Regions from separate parts of the Cobetia sp. 14N.309.X.WAT.E.A4 genome, predicted to be linked through region 2. Evidence: predicted binding sites of a transcription regulator. Region 2 holds the regulator's gene; each other region holds the start of a gene.

The links. Region 2 encodes sigma-54, which starts transcription at its own class of promoters, with help from an activator protein. Its sites were predicted from a motif close to TGGCACNNNNNTTGCTNT; they were not measured.
Region 1: a site for sigma-54 is predicted at 1,512-1,529, ahead of glnL (nitrogen regulation protein NR(II)). Genes of this name have one in related genera too.
Region 3: a site for sigma-54 is predicted at 3,424-3,441, ahead of OW493_RS09750 (HAD-IIB family hydrolase). Genes of this name have one in related genera too.
Region 4: a site for sigma-54 is predicted at 1,357-1,374, ahead of OW493_RS04510 (NCS1 family nucleobase:cation symporter-1). Genes of this name have one in related genera too.

What each region holds. Positions count from the first base shown of each region.
Region 1 covers NZ_JAPNXT010000004.1:298,025-302,855, reverse strand. The annotation lists gene ntrC (nitrogen regulation protein NR(I)) at 1-401, opposite strand, end outside; gene glnL (nitrogen regulation protein NR(II)) at 398-1,477, opposite strand; gene OW493_RS08260 (DUF4124 domain-containing protein) at 1,791-2,432, opposite strand; gene glnA (glutamate--ammonia ligase) at 2,850-4,256, opposite strand; gene OW493_RS08250 (hypothetical protein) at 4,249-4,542, opposite strand.
Region 2 covers NZ_JAPNXT010000001.1:53,196-58,026, forward strand. The annotation lists gene OW493_RS00225 (PTS sugar transporter subunit IIA) at 1-410, opposite strand, end outside; gene raiA (ribosome-associated translation inhibitor RaiA) at 420-728, opposite strand; gene OW493_RS00235 (RNA polymerase factor sigma-54) at 1,327-2,775, opposite strand; gene lptB (LPS export ABC transporter ATP-binding protein) at 3,148-3,894, opposite strand; gene lptA (lipopolysaccharide transport periplasmic protein LptA) at 3,891-4,469, opposite strand; gene lptC (LPS export ABC transporter periplasmic protein LptC) at 4,568-4,831, opposite strand, start outside.
Region 3 covers NZ_JAPNXT010000006.1:35,822-40,652, forward strand. The annotation lists gene OW493_RS09740 (sugar phosphorylase) at 1-1,072, shown strand, start outside; gene OW493_RS09745 (glycosyl transferase) at 1,191-2,402, opposite strand; gene OW493_RS09750 (HAD-IIB family hydrolase) at 2,444-3,340, opposite strand; gene OW493_RS09755 (TRAP transporter large permease subunit) at 3,644-4,831, opposite strand, start outside.
Region 4 covers NZ_JAPNXT010000002.1:259,737-264,567, forward strand. The annotation lists gene OW493_RS04505 (nitrilase-related carbon-nitrogen hydrolase) at 1-796, opposite strand, end outside; gene OW493_RS04510 (NCS1 family nucleobase:cation symporter-1) at 1,612-3,090, shown strand; gene OW493_RS04515 (LysR family transcriptional regulator) at 3,216-4,109, opposite strand; gene OW493_RS04520 (S-(hydroxymethyl)glutathione dehydrogenase/class III alcohol dehydrogenase) at 4,349-4,831, shown strand, end outside.

The DNA.
Region 1 (4,831 bases), on a different contig from region 2:
TCCGGCACCACCGCGGGGGCCTTGGATTCCCGCGCGTGCGCCACGGCACGCCGCACCAGCGCCAGCGCCTCATCGACATCGAAGGGCTTGGGCAGATACTCGAAGGCACCGCCCTGATAGGAGGCCACGGCACTGTCGAGGTCGGAATGGGCCGTCATCACGATCACCGGCAGGTCCGGATAACGCTCGCGGACTCGTGCCATCAGATCGAGGCCATCGATACCGGGCATGCGGATGTCGGTGATCAGCACATCCGGGCACTGGCGCATGATGCTGGCTTCTGCCTGATCCGGGCGCTCGAAGCTTTCCACCTCGAGGTCAGGCTGGGCCAGAGCGCGCTCCAGTACCCAGCGGATGGCGCGGTCATCATCGACGATACAGACGCGTGCAGTCTCGCTCATGAGGGATCTCCAGAAGTGCCGGCAAGCGGGATTAATAGTCGGAATTCGGTATGGCCGGGGCGCGAGTCACACTCGATCAACCCCTGATGCTGGTGCAGGATGCCCTGGGCGATGGAAAGCCCGAGCCCTGAGCCTTCGGCGCGCCCCGAGACCATCGGGTAGAACAGCGTCTCGCGCAGCGCCTCGGGAATGCCCGGGCCGTTGTCGCTGATCGCCAGCTCGCAGACCAGACGATGGCGCTCATGACCCAGCGTGAACTGCCGCCGGGCCCGCGTGCGCAGGGTGATCTCCCACGGCGCCTCATTGCCATCGGCTGATTCGGGCTGCGGCTGCTCGTTGAGGGCCTGGGTCGCGTTGCGCGCGATGTTGAGCACCGCCTGGATCAACTGGCCTTCATCGCCGATGACTTCAGGAAGGCTCGGGTCATAGTCGGCCGTCAGCTTGATGTGATGCCCTTCCGCCGCCAGCAGGGAGCGCACCCGCTCGGTCACCGAGTGGATATTGACCGGCGACTGCAGCGGTGGCCGATTCGGCCCCAGCATGCGATCGACCAGATCGCGCAGGCGATCCACCTCCTCGATGATGATGCGCGTGAACTCCACCATCTGCGGTTCCGGCAGATCGCGCTCCAGCAACTGGGCCGCGCCCCGGATACCGCCAAGCGGGTTCTTCACTTCATGCGCCAGCCCGCGTGTCAGCACCTTGACGGCTTCCTGCCGAGCGATCAGCGCCTCCTCGCGGGAGATCTGCATCAGACGATCACGCGGCTCGATTTCCACCAGCAGCTCATTGGCGCTGACCGGGGTCGCGGTGAAGTCCACCGTCAGCGGCTCGTTGGCCGCATTGACGATCTCGGCCTCACGCTGGGTATAGGGATGCTGTTCTTCCAGCGCCTTGCGCAGCACCTTGATGGGCTCTTCATCCAGCCCGGTCAGATGTTCAGGGGAGCTGCCCTTGACGCGCACCAGGCTGACCGCCAATAGCGTCTCGGCCGCCGGGTTCAGCCATACCACGCGCAGCTGTGCATCCAGCACCACCACGGCAGTATTCAGGTGTTCGAGCAGTCGTTGATGCATGCCTTTATCCGCCATTCGCAGTACGTCTCCCTGTTCTGCAATAACCGCGCCAGTCTGGTGCAAATGCCGCGTGCATGGCACCCGCGCCGATGCACCTCTTTCGGGCGTCGATTTTAAGCACCATTATGGTGCACCAAAGGATCGCACTGCCAACCCGATGAAGCAGACCTGCTCATCAGCGGGCGTGCTGCTGCATCGCGGGCGATACCGTTGCCAGACCTGGCGACAAAAAAGGCCACCCGAAGGTGGCCTGATGACCTGGCGCGCGAGTCACGTGTCGTTCGCAAGCCAGAAGGACTGTCCCCCCCGTCTCTCAGCCACCCCCGGCATTGGCCGGGTTGTTGGGATTGCGCGGGAGATTGACGCTGGCGCGTTGCACGTAGACCACTCGGGGCTCGGTGGTCTGGCGCACTCGTCCGGAGGCATCCAGCAGCTCCGCCTGGATGACATGCTTGCCACGCTCGAGCCCCGGCACCATGAAGACACTGCTGTTCATGGCCGATTGCGACGGCGCGCCATCCACGGTCACGCGTACCTTATGCTCGGGACGCAGCTGCGGCTCGATGGCCAGGCGCACCGCCAGGTTGCCGGCCTGCCCCGTGGGCAGCGTCTCTTCATTGCTCGGGCTCTGGATGAAGAAGCGGGTATAGCCACGGAAGCTGACATCCATGGCAGGCGCGGAGGGTCGGCTACGGGAAGCGGTCTCGGACGGGGAAGATGACACGCCACGTGAAGCAGGCGCGCGCGAGGGAGCAGACTCGGTGGAAGGCACCACACTCAGCGGCGTCAGCTTGACCTTGCTGCCGCCCGCCGGCTGATCACTGAACACCACGTTGCCGTTGGCATCCACGTGCCGGTAGACCTGAGCCGCCTCGAGCTCCGCCGAGACGCTGCTCAGGGCCAGCACCGCTGACAGGCAGAGACCGAGCGTCGTCATGCCCGGCAGGCGAGCCATCCGCCGCATTCCCTTGACCGGCAAGGACCTGCTGTCACCCACTGAACCGATGCCACGCGAAGAAGAAGTGAAGGGCCACATCCGGGAATTCCTGAAGAAGTCATGGGAAGCCAGAAGCGCGCATCCGCTCCTGCCAGTCGTGTCACTCACTCGGACGCTACCAGCGTGCCAGAAGTGACATATCCTGCTGCCAAGTTACAAAGCTTCCCGCGTTGATACCAGCCCTGCTTGTTGCGACGCGACTTTCCGCGACGGGTCGCGGGTCCTGGACAGCCGGGAGTCAGCTCTTGGAGCACATGTCTCAGAAACGAGAACAGGGCCATACCTGTCGGTATGACCCTGTGTGTCTCGCCTCACGCATGCCCCGCGCTCAGACTGCTCCGGGCGGGGCCGTGAGCGACATGCGCCGTCGGTAGATCAGACGCTGTAGTACATGTCGAATTCGAGCGGGTGAGTCGCCATGCGCAGGCGCTGGATGTCTTCGCCCTTCAGCTCGAGGTAGGCATCGATCATGTCGTCAGTGAAGACGCCACCCTGGGTCAGGAACTCACGATCGCCGTCCAGCGCGGTCAGTGCCTGTTCGAGGCTCTCGGCCACGGTCGGGATGGACTTGGCTTCTTCGGCCGGCAGGTCGTAGAGGTTCTTGTCCATGGCATCGCCCGGGTGGATCTTGTTCTTGATGCCGTCGATACCGGCCATCAGCATCGCGGAGAACGCCAGGTACGGGTTGGCCGTCGGATCCGGGAAGCGAGCCTCGACACGCTTGCCTTTCGGGCTGGCGGTGTACGGGATACGGATGGAAGCGGAACGGTTGCGGGCAGAGTAGGCCAGCATGACCGGGGCTTCGAAGCCCGGCACCAGACGCTTGTAGGAGTTGGTGGACGCATTGGTGAAGGCGTTCAGCGCACGAGCGTGCTTGATGATGCCGCCAATGTAGTAGAGGGCCATTTCGGACAGACCCGCGTACTCGTCACCGGCGAACTGGTTGTCGCCATCCTTCCAGAAGGACTGGTGAACGTGCATGCCGGAACCGTTGTCACCGACCAGCGGCTTGGGCATGAAGGTCGCGGACTTGCCGTAAGCGTGCGCCACGTTGTGGATCACGTACTTGAGTTCCTGAACCTCATCGGCCTTCTTGACCAGGGTGTTGAACTTGACACCGATCTCGTTCTGGCCGGCGTTCGCCACTTCGTGGTGGTGAACTTCGACTTCCTGACCGATGGCTTCCAGGGTGTTGCACATGGCAGCACGGATATCGTGGAAGCTATCGATCGGCGGGACCGGGAAGTAGCCGCCCTTCAGACGCGGACGGTGACCCAGGTTGCCGCCTTCCGGCGTGGAATCGGTCGCCCATGCACCTTCTTCGGAAGAGATCTTGAACATCGCGCCGTTCATCTCGTTCTTCCAGTGCACTTCATCGAAGATGAAGAATTCCGGCTCCGGACCGAAGAAGGCAGTATCGCCCAGACCGGTGGACTTCAGATATTCCTCGGCACGCTTGGCGACGGAACGCGGGTCGCGCTCATAGCCCTGCATGGTGGCCGGCTCGATGACGTCACAGCGCAGCACCAGAGTGGTGTCTTCGGTGAACGGGTCAAGGAAGGCAGTGCCGTCGTCCGGCATCAGGATCATGTCGGACTCGTTGATGCCCTTCCAACCTTCGATAGAAGAACCATCGAACATCTGACCATTCTCGAAGAATTCTTCGTCAACCGTGCGCGCCGGGATGGAGACGTGCTGCTCCTTGCCCTTGGTGTCGGTGAAGCGCAGATCAACCCACTTGACTTCGTGTTCTTCAATCAGGGCAAGTGTCTTCTCAGCCATGGTAATTCTCCGATGGAGCCGGCGGCTCGGTTGCAGTTGGTGTCAGCGTTGTCTGTTCAGGTCTTTCGTTGTCTGTCTTTTTTCTCATGGTCAGCCAATGGATGCCAGCCATGAAGAGGATGACCTGATAATGCATCGAGCGTGCCAGAATGAAGCACACCAGAACATCAACAACAATAACTAACTGAAAACAATGAAGAAATACATGCACCCAAAGATGACATGCTGGATTTTGCAGCGAGAAACATGACCCCACAAGGTGCAGAAAAGAGGATTGCGCAGGCACGAATTATCATATTGGTGCATCAAAAAATGCCTTGGCACCAATATGGTGCACAGCGAGCCATCAGGCCGATATGACCGGTCGCATCAGCCTCACGCTGGCCGCGTCAATTCGAGAGAACTCGCTGTCGATGACGGTCTTTTTCGCTCGTGATCGTCATGGCAGCCCTTGGCCACAAGTTTTTTTTCATCTGTCACAAGCGCGCGGAAAAGACTTGAGAGACAATCATTTGGGCACTTCAGGCCAATCCATGGCCCTCACTGACCCGCCTCGTGAATGCACGATGCTGGCA
Region 2 (4,831 bases):
TCTGCCTGGCGCAATGCTGCCCGGTTGGTGGGCGAGTTGAGCAGTTCCGCCACCTGGCCGAGCAGAGTGAGATGGGTGTCATCTGCCTCCTCGGGGACCAGCAGCACGAACAGCAGATCGATGGGTTCGCCATCGATGGCGTCAAAGTCGATGGGGTCACCGAGCTTCATGAACGCCGCGATGGGGGTCTTGCAGTGTGGACTGCGTGCATGTGGCACGGCCACGCCGTGGCCGATGCCCGTCGAACCCAGTCTCTCGCGCCCGATCAGGCGCGAGAAGACTTCCTGGCTGTCCAGGCTGGGAATGTTCTGAGCAATGAAGGTGCTGAAGAATTCCAGCACCCGCTTCTTGCTCCCCCCGGGGACGCCGTAGAGCGTGCGCTCGGGGGGAAGGATCTGATCAAGTGTCATGGCAGAAGGTCAACGGGTCCCGGTGCCCTGAGAGCGAGCCTGGGACTTTTCCTTGTGTTTGACCAGCTGGCGGTCCAGCTTGTCGGCGAGCGCGTCGATGGCAGCGTACATGTTGGGGTCTTCTGCCAGGGCATGGAGGTCGGCGCCAGCGGCGTGCAGGGTGCAGGCAGCCTGTTGGCGTTCCTTCTCGATCGACAGTGTCACCTGAACATTGGTGATGTTGTCGTAATGCCGTTCGAGGCGAGCGAGCTTCTCGTTGACATAATCGCGGAGAGGATCGGTGAGTTCCACATGATGCCCGGTGATATTCACTTGCATGGACACGCTCCTTTATCCAGCGGGTTGCCTTTGAATTGTAACCCTTTTTGACTGCGAGCAAACCCTGATTGAACGCGCGGCCACTTTCTGACTCCGGCCATGGTCTCGTGGCGATCATCTGCTGGCGAGAGCGGCGGTGCCGGTGTACCGAGCGTCTACCCCGACAATGCCCAAGCTTTGAACAAAGATCAACGCTGCGCTGCATCGTGGGGCAAGGCTTGTCTTCAACCCAGCGAGGGATATCAGCAGGTTCTTCATGAGCATCGCCTCGCATCACGGACGGAATGGGGCTCGAGAAACCGGCCGTTTGTGGCCAATGTCAGCATTTACGTCGACGTTCGTGTGGCAGGAGTCGGTGGCGACCCCTGGCTATCTGTCCGTGGGATGTGAGGGAAAAAGAAAGCACTCTGGAGAAAAGTGGCTGGAAAAATAGGCAATTGGGGCGTGAAGTCACTCACGCAGTCGCAAGGACAGGCATTGCCAACCGGTATTCAGACGACCGATTGGCAGATGATGCCAGGATGGCAGGTGCAAGGGGGCGAGCTTCAGCGCTCCGACGTGTGGAGTCCGCTGGCCTGCGGGTATCCGTTGTCGAGACTCACGCTAAGCGCTTGCGCTCGCTGGAGGAGGGGATGCCCATGGCCTCGCGATACTTGGCGACCGTCCGGCGCGCTACCTCGATGCCATCACTGGCCAGCAGATCCACCAGGCGTGAGTCGGACAATGGCTTGCGCGCCGGTTCTTCCGAGATCAGCTTGCGAATGCGCGCACGGATCGCGGTGCTGGAGTGCGCGTCACCGTTGCCGCTGCCACCCACCTGACTCGAGAAGAAGAACTTGAGTTCGAACACGCCTCTCGGGGTGTGGATATATTTCTGGGTGGTCACCCGCGAGATGGTGGATTCGTGCATCTCGACCACTTCCGCGATGTTGGCGAGGATCAGCGGCTTCATGCCTTCTTCCCCCTGCTCGAGGAAGTCGATCTGGCGCGCCATGATCTCGCGGCCCACCTTGAGCAGGGTGTCATTGCGTGAGGACAGGCTCTTCATCAGCCAGCGGGCTTCCTGAAGATTGTCCTTGAGGAAGGTATTGTCCGCGGACTTGTCGGCCCGCTTGATGAGGGCGGCATATTCCGGCTGGATACGCAGCTTGGGCAGCGCTTCCGGGTTGAGCTCGACCTGCCAGCCGTGACGCGTATGACGGACCAGCAGGTCCGGGATGACGTAATCACTGGCAGGCTCGCCCCAGGCGGACGCCGGGCGCGGGTCGAGCGCCCGTACCAGACGAATGACGTGATCCAGCTCATCATCATCCAGGCTCAGGCGACGCTTGAGCAGCTTGCGATCGTCATTGCCCAGTGCCTCGAGGAATTGCCGCACCAGACGGCGGGCCTGGGCCAGCAATGGCAGATCGTCCGGCAGCAGGGCCAGCTGCAGCAGCAGGCATTCCCGCAGGTCTCGAGCGAACACACCGGTGGGATCGAACTGCTGAAGGCGCAGCAGGACCTGCTCGAGTTCCGACGCCTTGAGGCCGGGCAGTCCCTGACCTCGCAGGCCATCGACCAGTTCGTCCAGGCTCATGCTCAGGTAGCCGGCCCCATCCACCGCATCGATCAGACTCTCCGCCATCTGGCGTTCACGCGCATCGAGGTCCGTCATCGCCAGCTGCCAGCGCAGGTGGTCCTGCAGGCTTTCGACACTGGTGTTGCGATCGAAGTCCGGCCCGTCCTCGCTCGAGCTTCCGCTGCCGGAACTGGTCAGGCTGCCTGCGTGATCCTGGTAGAGGTCCGACCAGTCACTGTCGAGAGGGTATTCTTCAGGAATCTCGCTGTTGGTCTCGGAGGTGGAGATCTCGCTCTTGTCCTGTGTCTCCGCGACATCCAGCGACTCGTATTCCTCGTCAAGCTCCAGCATGGGGTTTGACTCAAGCGCCTGCTGTATCTCCTGACGCAGGTCCAGCGTCGACAACTGCAGCAGCTGGATCGCTTGCTGAAGTTGCGGGGTCATGGTCAGGGAAGTGCCGAGTCGAAGCTGCAAGGTGGGTTTCATGGGGTCTGTCATTCACGGCAAAGGAACGTGCATCTACGCTATACCGTGGGTCGGGGCACTGACAAGGGGCAGTCGAGAATATTCAAGCAACTTGCATGCCATGTTGCCACCAAGGTGGTATGGACGTCATGCATTCGAGTGAGGTGTGGCAGAGCAGGAGGGTTCACGGGGAGATCACGCAAGCGCCTGTCGAGGCGCTTGCGTGAGGGGGCGGGGAACGAGGCCCCGACAGTGAAGCAGGAAGTGGCGGGTGCTGGAGGGTGCTGGTGAGAGCAGAAGAGGTCGGACGGCTCTCGTCAGGCTGACGGCTCTCACCAGGCTGACGGCTCTCACCAGGCTGACGGCTCTCACCAGGCTGACGCCACTCTCGGGCTAGAGCTTGAACTCATGGCCCAGGTAGACATCACGCACCTGCTGGTTGGCGAGGATGGTGTCGGCGTCGCCATGCGCGATGATCTGGCCATCGCCCACGATGTAGGCGGTATCGCAGATGTCGAGTGTCTCGCGCACGTTGTGATCGGTGATCAGCACCCCGATGCCGCGGTCACGCAGCTGGCGCACGATGCTCTTGATCTCGCCCACCGAGATGGGGTCCACGCCGGCAAACGGCTCATCAAGCAGCACGAAGTCCGGCTCGGTGGCCAGTGCGCGAGCGATCTCCACGCGGCGGCGCTCCCCGCCGGAAAGGCTCATGCCGGCACTGTCACGAATATGCGTGATGCTGAACTCGTTGAGCAGCTCCTCCAGGCGTGCCTTGCGTCCGTTGCGATCCAGATCCTTGCGCGTCTCGAGGATCGCCATGATGTTGTCGGACACCGAGAGCTTGCGGAAGATCGAGGCTTCCTGGGGCAGATAGCCGATGCCGGCGCGAGCCCGCTGATGCATGGCGGCGCCGGACAGGTCGTGGTCATCGATGGTCACGCTACCGGCATCCGAGCGCACGAGGCCGACGATCATGTAGAACGAGGTCGTCTTGCCGGCCCCGTTGGGGCCCAGCAGGCCTACGATGTCACCCTGGCGGATTTCCAGCGAGATGTCCTTGACGACCTTGCGACCCTTGTAGGCCTTGGCCAGATGACGAGCGCTGAGGGTACGTGGGCTGGCAGCAGTCATTCTCATTGACCCTTGCTGGCATTGGCGCCACGTGGCGTCAGGGTCATGTGGACGCGTGACCCCTCGGAGGATGAGGCATCGGTGCCATTGCTGGCATTGACCTGGCGCTTGTCCAGGAAGTATTCCACGTAGCCACCTTCGAAGGTGTCATCGCCTTTCTCCAGACGGGCATCGCCGACCAGTTCCACCCGGCGCTCCAGCGCGTGGTAGCGAATGGTATTCGCCCAGCCCTTGACCAGTCGCTCGTCGGTATCGGGTTTCTGCTCCATGTAGGCGCGCTGGCCGGTGGCCTTGACCAGGGAAATCTCGCCGCTGTCGGCGCGACTGATGTCCACGCGCGCGGCATCCAGCTTCATGCTGCCCTGGCGCATTTCCACGCGACCGGTATAGGTGGCCGTGCCGGCCTTGTCATCCAGTGACAGTGAGTCGGCGGCAATGTTGATCGGCTGGTTGGCATCGCTGTCCAGCGCCAGTGCGGTCGGGGAAAGCGTCGTCATGCCAAGTGCCAGGCCAAGGGCCATGACACCGGGTCTGAGTGTCTGGCGCCAGACCGTCAAGGGCGTGAGAGTCGTTGAAGTCATGGAGTGCTCCTTGGCAGAACTGGTAAGGCTTCACGATCACTCAGGCCATCGTGAAGCGGAAATCGGGGAGAGAGGATTCGGCGCATGCAGGGGTGCGCTCACTGATCCTGGGCCGGCGCGGCATCGAAGGTGCTGGAGACGCGGCCATCATCGTCACGGGTGGTGTCATTGCCGGTGTCGAGAGTCTCGGCTTCCCGGGCGGCATCGCTCTTGCCCTTGCCGGGTTGCAGGGTACTGCGGACGCGGCCTTCCAGCTGGGCGGAATCCTGAGAGAGGTCAGCGCTGAAGCGGTCACTCTCGACGCGTTGACCATTCTGGGTGATCACCACCGGCACGTCACTCCAGGCACGGTTCTGCTCACG
Region 3 (4,831 bases), on a different contig from region 2:
GAAGCGTCTGGGCACCTCCTGCGTGCATCTGCCGGAGACGCATGCCGTGGTCCGCCTGCTGCGCGCCATCGTGGATCATCTGGCCCCCGGCAGCCTGCTGATCACGGAAACCAACGTGCCCCACGCCGAGAACATGTCGTATTTCGGCCTCGACCGCCTTTCCGAGCAGGACCTGACCTCCCTCGAGGGCAGCGCCCAGGCCGATGAAGCCCACATGATCTATCAGTTCACGCTGCCGCCGCTGACTCTGCATACCCTGACCTCCGGGGATGCCAGTGCACTGACCGAGTGGGCCGCCAGCCTGCCCTCTCTGCCGGCGGGATGCAGCTACTTCAACTTCACGGCCAGCCACGATGGCATCGGCGTGCGTGCGCTGGAAGGCCTGCTGCCGGACCATGAGCGCGATACCCTCGTGCGCCTGGTGCATGACTTCGGTGGCTACGTCAGCATGCGCGCCAACCCGGGACGCGCCGACACCCCCTATGAGCTGAACATCAGCTATTTCGATGCCCTCAAGGGCACGCGGCGTGGACGGGACCCGTGGCAGATCGAGCGCTTCATCGCCAGTCAGACCCTGATGCTGAGCCTGCAGGGCATTCCCGGCCTCTATCTTCATTCACTGACCGCCACCCCCAATCATCAGGAAGGGGTCGAACGCGACGGGCATCTGCGCGCCATCAACCGCCGCAAGTGGCAGCGCGATGAACTGGAAGCCCTGCTGTCCAGTCCCAACACCGCGACCCATGAGGTCTTCCATGCCTTGAAGCGTCGCATGACGCTGCGCCGCGAGGAGCCGTGCTTCCACCCCGATGCCCATCAGCAGGTGTTCGACCTGGGGCCGGACTTCTTCGTCTTCGAGCGCGTCACCCACGAGGGACGCCGCCTGCTGTTCGCTCTCAATGTCACCGACCAGCCGCGTGTGCTGCCCTTGCCGGAAAGCTGGCAGGGCCTCGCGTTGACCGACCACCTGTGTCATGACAAGGCCTTCGACCCCGCCATGGCGCGCCGCCCCTATCAGGCAGCCTGGCTGATGGAGCAGTCGGTGCGCCCACCGGCCATCGAGGTCGTCTGACCTGACGACGTGCCCGCCAACGACAACGGGGCTGCCAGTGGCAGCCCCGTTGTCGTTTTACCTTCCCGTGTCTGCCGCAACATGCGTGACCCACGTGAGCGGTTGGTGAAAGGTGTCGTTACTGGTTGTCCAGCTCCACCGCTTCATGCATGCGCTCGAGCAGGTCCGGCACCGCGGACTGCACCCGGTTCCAGCTCGGAATGAAGGGCTTGTCACGCGGGTTGTCGAGGAAGGCGCTGCCGGCATCCATGATGTTGGCGGCGAACAGCTCCACTGCCGCTTCCTCGCTGTGACGATCCACCGTCAGGCCATTCATGACGGCGTCGTTGTAATAGGTCTCGATCAGATCCAGCGCGATGCGATAGTAGGTCGCCTTGATGGTGCGGAAAGTCTCGCCATGGATCTCGACCCCCAGCGTCGCCAGCTTGCGATACATGGCCTTGGCGATATCCAGACTCATGCGATTGAGGCCGCCCAGCGCATCTTCCTCGGACAGCGGCTGATGCTTGTGATCATAGGCATCGGCGATGTCCACCTGGCACAGACGCTTGGTGGAATAGTTGCGATGCACCTCGGAAAGCACGCCGATCTCCAGCCCCCAGTCGCTGGGGATGCGAATGTCCGCCAGCACGTCGGTGCGCATCGAAAACTCACCGGACAGCGGATAACGATAGCTGTCGAGATAATCCAGATACGGCAGCGGGCCATAGACCTTCTTGAGCGCACGGATCAACGGCGTGACCATCAGACGTGCCACGCGACCATTGAGCTTGCCCTGGGCGATGCGCGAATAGTAGCCCTTGCAGAATTCGTAGTTGAACTGCGGATGGGCGACCGGGTAGATCAGGCGCGCCAGCAGGCCGCGATCATAGGTGACGATATCGCAGTCATGCAGTGCCACCGCCTCGGCGATGCCTGATGACTGCACGTAACCGGAGCAATACCAGACGTTGCGCCCCTTGCCGGCCTCCATCGGTGCCAGACCATGCTCGGTCAGCTCTTCATCCAGTGCACGCAGGCGCGGCCCGTCGTTCCACAGGATACGGTGATGCTGTGGCAGGTGAGAGAAGAACTCCTTGGCATGCTCGAACTGGTCGCGGTCGGCACGATCCAGCCCGATCACGATCTCGCTGAGATACGGCACCTGCGCCAACTCATCGACGATGTGCTTGAGCGCGGGGCCTTCCAGCTCGGAATACAGCGACGGCAGAATCAGGCTCATCGGCCGCTTGCGGGAGAAGCGCATCAGATCCGCTTCAAGGTCCTCCACCGGACGGTCGGTCAGGTTATGGAAGTTGGTGATGATGCCATTCTGGTAAAAATCGCTCATGTCAGCTCCTTGTCATACCGAAGACACGCATCAGGCAGGCGTCAGGCGCGCAGGCCTCTGGATGTCCATTCTTCCGGCTGGCCATTGGCCAGCCAGTGACGCAATCCCTCGACCCATCCCTGCGGCCCGGGGTGATTGGCGCGAAAACAGCGGCGTTCATCCGCCAGTAGCGGATACTCGGCAAGCTCCCGATCGCGCTGTGAGGTATCACCGACGCCGGGGATCAGGACAGCGTTGTCGACCGCGGCCAGCAATGGCAGGTCATTGGCGCCATCACCGAAGCCCAGTGTCCAGGGACGCACCCGCTCACAGAGCCGGTAGCGCGCGATCAGATAGCGCGCCGCCACCCCCTTGTCAGTGTCGCCCGTCACATGATGGAAACGCCCGCCCCGCGTCAGCTTGAGGCCATGGCTGGCCAGGCGCGTGCGGAATTCCTCGAGGCGCTCCGGCGCGTCCTGCCATACCAGCGGTTCACTGGCATCACGCTCCCCCGCCAGCGCCGCATCCGCCTCTCCCAGCCCCGTCAGCTCGCTGATTCTTGCCACCGACATCGCGGCAAAGCCTTCAAAGGCGAATTCCTCGCTCAGTCCCTCCAGCACCTCGAGAATCGCGCGGCGCGGCATGGCCACCGCGATACGGCACAGACCGTGCGCATCCGGGGCACTGGCCTCCTCCAGTGGATAGGCACTGAGCCAGGAGGCCGGCAGCGCCACGACGCCTCCGTTCTCGGCGATCCAGGGCTGACCCGCCAGCCCCAGCGAGCGCATCAAGGGCGTGAGTTCAGCCGCGGTCTTGGAGGTATTGGGCACGACCCAGGCGCCGCGAGCACGCAGGCGGGTCAGCCAGCTGCGCGCCGGACCCGGCGAGTAATCGTGATGGTCCAGCAGCGAGCCATCCAGGTCGGTCAGCAACAACAGCGGTGCTTGAGTCTCTGACATGTGAACTCTCCTCATGAAGTGCTGCAGCGTGCCAGGCATCCCCGCGGTGCGGTCTCGTTGCGCCAGGCAAGCCTGCCAAGAGCATTGCAGGGAATGTGCCAAGATGGTGCAGTCGCAATGACAGTCTGGCCTCTCAACTCTCAACTCTGATTCACCGCCGGCTTGCTTGCACCAACAATGAGCACAAATCCCCTGATGCATGTCGCGTCGCCACATTGCAGCGCAAACCTGTCGTCACGAACGACGACGCCCTCGCATCTGCGAGGGCGTCGAGTCTTCGGCCATCAGCAACATCTGTTGAGACTAGACCAGCCACAGTGACAGTTGCGGCCACAGCAGCAACATCGCCAGCACGCACAGCTGGATGGCGATGAACGGCAGCAGCGAGACGAAGATATCCTTGAGACTGATGCCTTCCGGTGCCACGCCTTTCAGATAGAAGGCGGCAGGCCCGAAGGGAGGCGACAGGAAGGACACCTGCATGTTGACCGCGAACAGCACGCCGAACCATACCGGGTCATAGCCAAGTTGGATGATGATCGGCACGAAGATCGGCAGGGTCAGCATCGCGATGCCGATCCAGTCGAGGAACAGCCCCAGCAGCAGCAGGATCGCCATCATCACCATGATGATCGCCAGCGGCGGGATATCGAGGCCGAGAATCATGCTCGACACGAAGCGGTTGCCGCCCATCAGGTTGTAGACCCCGACCAGCGCCGCCGCCCCGATACCGATCCAGATGATCATGCCGCAGGTGTTCATGGTCTGGGACAGCGCACGCTGCATCAGGGTGATGGAGAATTCACCCCGCAGCATCACCGCCACCAGCACGCCGAAGCTGCCCATCGCCGCTGCCTCCGTCACCGAGGCCACCCCACCATAGATGGAACCCAGCACCAGTCCCGCGATGATCGCCGGCACGCCGACGGCCTTGAGCAGCTCACGCTTGCTCTGGAAGCTGGCACGCCGTTCCTCCTCGGGCATCACCGGCCCCAGCGCGGGATTGCGCAGGCAGCGGATCAGCACATAGAGGATATAGCTTGCCATCAGCACGATGGCCGGGGTGATCGCCGCGGTGAACAGATCGGCAATCGACTGGTTGGCGATCAGGCCATAGATGATCAGCACGATGGAGGGCGGCATCATGGTGCCCAGCGAGCCCCCGGCACACACCACGCCGATGGCGATGTGCTTGTCATAGCCGAGCCGGAGCATCTGCGGCAGCGCCAGAATCCCCAGCAGCACGATCTCGCCGCCGATGATGCCGGACATCGCCGCCAGGAAAAACGCCACCACGATGGTCTGGATCGCCACGCCGCCGGGCAGGCGACCTGCCATCACGCGCATGGCATTGAACAGGTCCTTGGCGATCCCCGAGCGATCCAGCAGCGAGGCCATCAACACGAACATCGGCACCGCCACCAGCGAATACTCGGTGACGAAGCCATAGACACGACTGGTGACCAGCGGCAGCGCCATCGGGCCGAACCA
Region 4 (4,831 bases), on a different contig from region 2:
ACAGCTCGTCCTCGGTGGCACTGGCCTGGGCTTCGATCTGGCCGCGTGGATTCACGAAGTAGGAGGAACCGTAGAACTCGCCGATATCCCAGGGTTGTTCATGGCCGACACGGTTGATGGCGGCGATGTAGCAGCCATTGGCGGCGGCGGAGGCGGGCTGTTCCAGCTCCCACAGATACTGGGAGAGGCCGGCGACGGTGGCGGAGGGATTGAAGATGATCTCGGCGCCGTTGAGCGCCAATGCGCGCCAGCCTTCCGGGAAGTGGCGGTCATAGCAGATGTAGACGCCGATGCGCCCGTAGGCGGTGTCGAAGACCGGCCAGTCGGACTTGCCGGGCTTGAAGAAGAATTTCTCCCAGAAGCCCGCCACCTGCGGGATGTGGGTCTTGTGATACTTGCCCAGATAGCTGCCGTCGGCATCGATGACGGCGGCGGTGTTGTAGTACACCCCCGGCTGCACTTCCTCGTAGAGGGGCACGATGATCACCATCTGATGCTTCTTCGCGTACTGCTGCATCAGGGTGACGGTGGGGCCGTCGGGCACGCGCTCGGCGGCGGCATACCACTTGGCATCCTGGCTCGGGCAGAAATAGGGCTGATTGAAGACTTCCTGGAAGCACAGGATCTTGACGCCTGCCTCACCGGCCTGGTCGATCAGCGGCAGGTGGGCCTCGTTCATGGCATCGCGGATCTGTGCGGGCTCGAGGTCGGTGGAGACGTTGAGTCCCATCTGGATGACGGCGCAGCGCAGCTTGCCGGCATCCTCGCGGTAGGAGATGCGGGAGTCGTTCGACATGTCATCCTCATCGGGCGCTTGGCGCCGGTTGTTGTTGTCTTCAATGAGTGCTGGTGGGCAGAGCGGGTGAGCCGGGATGGCGCGAAATGGGTCCTGGAAAAGCACTCCGCCTGTCCGGAAAGTCTGCATGCCCGCGGCAGGTATCGTGGGTCAGGGAAGGTCCGATGCAGATCCTGTCTCACCAGTCAGCTTAATGAACATTAGACAGTGTTCCCGCGTTCGGCAAGACGAAGTGTCAAATAAAGTATCGTGAATTTATCTTGTTGTTATAAAAGGATTTTCGGTCAAGATTTCGCATGAATTCACCATTGTGGTGCCAGAAGAATCAGCGTGGTTCACGCGATATTAAAAGGAAAACTCAATGCACATCAGTGGCTTGTGACCGTCTGTATGGGCCCTGTGCAAGACCGCCTTGCACCAGCTTGGAACCTGACCATACTGACAATTGGCGCGAACACGGCGTGTCGCCACCTGATGGGCATCAGACGGTCAAACCCGCGCCATTGCCTCTCAAGTTGTCTTGCGTGACAGGTTTGATTTGACGGCAATAATGCCGCCATCGGCATGCGATTTGCCCATGAAAGGTACCGCTTCATGATGATGGGTAATTCGAGCATCCCTTGGCTGAAACAGGGTGAAAAGTGAATCAGGAGGGTGAAGGAAGGGACGGATCTTCAAAGACGGCAAGACGCGCCACAGAGCGCAAAGCCAGGACAAGCGACATGCATCACCCTCAACAATAACAACAGCTGAACAGGTGAGGACTCATGGCCCCGACACAGACTCGCTCGCACATGGTGCGCAGCAATGAGGAAATGATCGAGCTGGTGGTGGCGCAGGACGTCGCCCGCAGCCCGCGCTACAACGAGGATATCGCGCCGACCAGGAGTGCCGAGCGCACCTGGTCGCGCTGGAACATCGCCGCACTGTGGGTCGGCATGTCGATCTGCGTGCCGACCTATACCCTGGGCGGCGTGCTCACTGCCTACTTCGGATTGAGTGTCGGCGAGGCGCTGATCACGATTCTGGTCGCCAATCTGGTGGTACTGATTCCACTGACGCTGAACGCCTTCCCCGGCACGCGTTTCGGGATTCCCTTTCCGGTAGTGCTGCGTTCATCGTTCGGGATCATCGGCTCCAACGTGCCGTGCATGATTCGGGCGGTGGTCGCCTGTGGCTGGTTCGGTATCCAGACGATGTTCGGCGGCCTGGCGATTCACCTGCTGCTCTCGAGCCTCTCGGCCGACTGGAAGGCGCTGGGCGGGGTGGGCGAGGTCATCGGCTTCTTCGTGTTCTGGGCGCTCAACCTGTTCGTGGTGATTCGCGGCGCGGAATCCATCAAGTGGCTGGAGACGCTCTCCGCGCCCTTGCTGCTGGCGGTGGGGGTCGGCCTGATGGTGTGGGCGCTGCCGCATACCTCGATCAGCGAACTGCTGGCCCAGCCGCCCAATCGTCCCGAAGGCGATGGCGTGGCCAGCTACTTCATGGCGGGCCTGACCGCGATGGTCGGCTTCTGGGCGACGCTGTCGCTGAACATTCCTGACTTCAGCCGTTACGCGAAGAGCCAGAAGGATCAGATCGTCGGTCAGATCATCGGCCTGCCGCTGACGATGTTCTTCTTCGCGGCGCTCGGCGTGGTGCTGACGGCCGCTTCCAGCTCGCTGGTGGGGGAGACCATCTCCGACCCGGTCAACCTGATCGGTCGCATCGACAGCCCCGGCTGGGTCGCCATCGCCATGGTGCTGATCATCATCGCGACGCTCTCCACCAACACCGCCGCCAACATCGTCTCGCCGACCAATGATTTCCAGAACATCGCGCCGAAATTCATCAACCAGACGCGCGGCGTGCTGCTCACCGGGCTGGTCGGGGTGCTGCTGATGGGCTTCGAGCTGATCAAGAAGATGGGCTGGATCGTCTCCGACGTGAGCCTCGAGAGCCTCTATTCCAACTGGCTGCTGGGCTATTCGAGTCTGCTGGGGCCGATCGCGGGGATCATGATCGTCGACTACTTCGTGATCCGTCGTCAGTCCTTCGATCTGCCGGCGCTCTATCTGGATGGCAGCACCTACCCGGCCTTCAATCCAGCGGGCTTCATCGCCTTCTTCGTGCCGGTGGGGCTGACGGTGATCAGCTTCTCGCAGCCCGGGCTTTCCTGGTTCTACGACTACGGCTGGTTCACCGGCTCGCTGCTGGGGGCGCTGGTCTACTTCGTGGCCAGCAAGCTGCTGGTCAAGGCACCGCCGGTGCATCTGCCGGAGGCGATACCGGGTGGCGGCGCGCAGCGTGCCTGATGCCGCTGGCGGATAGCTCGCAACGCAACGTCACGTGCAACGACAGACGGGCTGCCCATCGGCAGCCCGTCTGTCGTCGTGGCAAGGGGAAGTGATAGCCGGTTGAGGCCTTCGCGCCCTGGCCGTCAGTCCACCAGGCCGGGGATGCCGCCCTCGAAGCGCTCGACCATGAAGTCGACGAACTGGCGCACCTTGGGCGAGAGATGGCGGTGGCGGGGATAGACGATCCACACCCCGGTATCGCGCACCTGATACTCATCCAGCACCGAGATCAGCTGGCCACTGGCCAGGTGAGGCGCGACGTAATAGTCGGGAATCTGGGCAAGCCCGAGGCCCTTGAGCGTGGCGTCCAGCAGTGCCGGCCCGGAATTGGCCTGCCAGCTGCCGGAGATGCGCACCTCGCGTCGCTGGCCCTCGACCTCGAACAGCCATTCACGCTTGGAGCCCGCCAGGCAGCGGTGGCTGGAGAGCTCCGCCAACGTGTGCGGGCGCGGCGCACGCTGAAAATAGTCATGCGAGGCGACGACATACTCCTGGCGGTCCACCAGTCGCCGCGCGATCAGCGAGGAGTCCTTGAGCACGCCCATGCGAATGGCGACGTCAAAGCCCTCGTCGATCAATTCCACTGGACGATTGGTGAAATGCATCTGCACTTCCAGCTGCGGGTGCATCAGCTGGAAGTCGTTGACCAGTGGCGCGACGTAGCGCTCACCGAAGGTGGTAGCGCTGGTCAGCTTGAGCACGCCGCTGGGACGGGCGTGGAAGTCGCCGATGGCCTGTTCGGCGGCGCGGAAGCCATCGAAGAGGTGATGGCAGTGCTCGTAATACACCTGTCCGGCATCGGTGAGACGCGTCTGACGGGTCGTGCGATAGAGCAACTGGGTATCAAGCTGGGCTTCCAGCTGGCTGATCAGGCGACTGACATGTGAGCTGGAGACCCCGAGATGACGGGCGGCACCGGAAAACGAGCCGATTCTGACGACTTCCACAAAGGCTTCGATGCGGTCCCAACGCTGCATGCCCGCTCCTCATCATTGTTGTTGAGTGACAATAATCATCTGAGTGCTGACGGCTTAATCCCGCCAAGGTCACTGCGTAGACTGTGTTGCATACTGATGGCACCGCACGCGTTGCGGCAATGCATTGCTCCTTGCCTGTCCCCCCGCGTGAGCCCCTTGTGAGCAAGGGGGCACCGGCAGGCTCGCCGGGAGAATGCCACGGATCAGTCTACCGCCATTGTTGCTCCGAGGAGATATTAATGAAATCACGTGCTGCGATTGCGCTGGAAGCCGGCAAGCCGCTGGAGCTGGTCGAGATCGATGTCGAAGGACCGAAGGCCGGCGAGGTGCTGGTACGCATCGTCAATACCGCCGTCTGCCACACCGATGCCTACACCCTGTCCGGCGCAGACCCCGAAGGCCTGTTCCCGTCCGTGCTGGGCCATGAAGGCGCGGGTATCGTCGAGGAAGTGGGCGAGGGTGTCACCGGTCTGGTGCCGGGCGACCACGTCATCCCGCTCTATACCGCCGAATGCGGCAAGTGCAAGTTCTGCCTCTCCGGCAAGACCAACCTGTGCAGCGCCGTGCGTGCCACCCAGGGCCGTGGCCTGATGCCGGATGGCACCTCGCGCTTCTCGCTGGACGGCAAGATGCTGCACCACTACATGGGCACGTCTACCTTCTCCGAGTACACCGTGGTGCCGGAAGTCTCGCTGGCCAAGGTGTCCAAGGAAGCGCCGCTG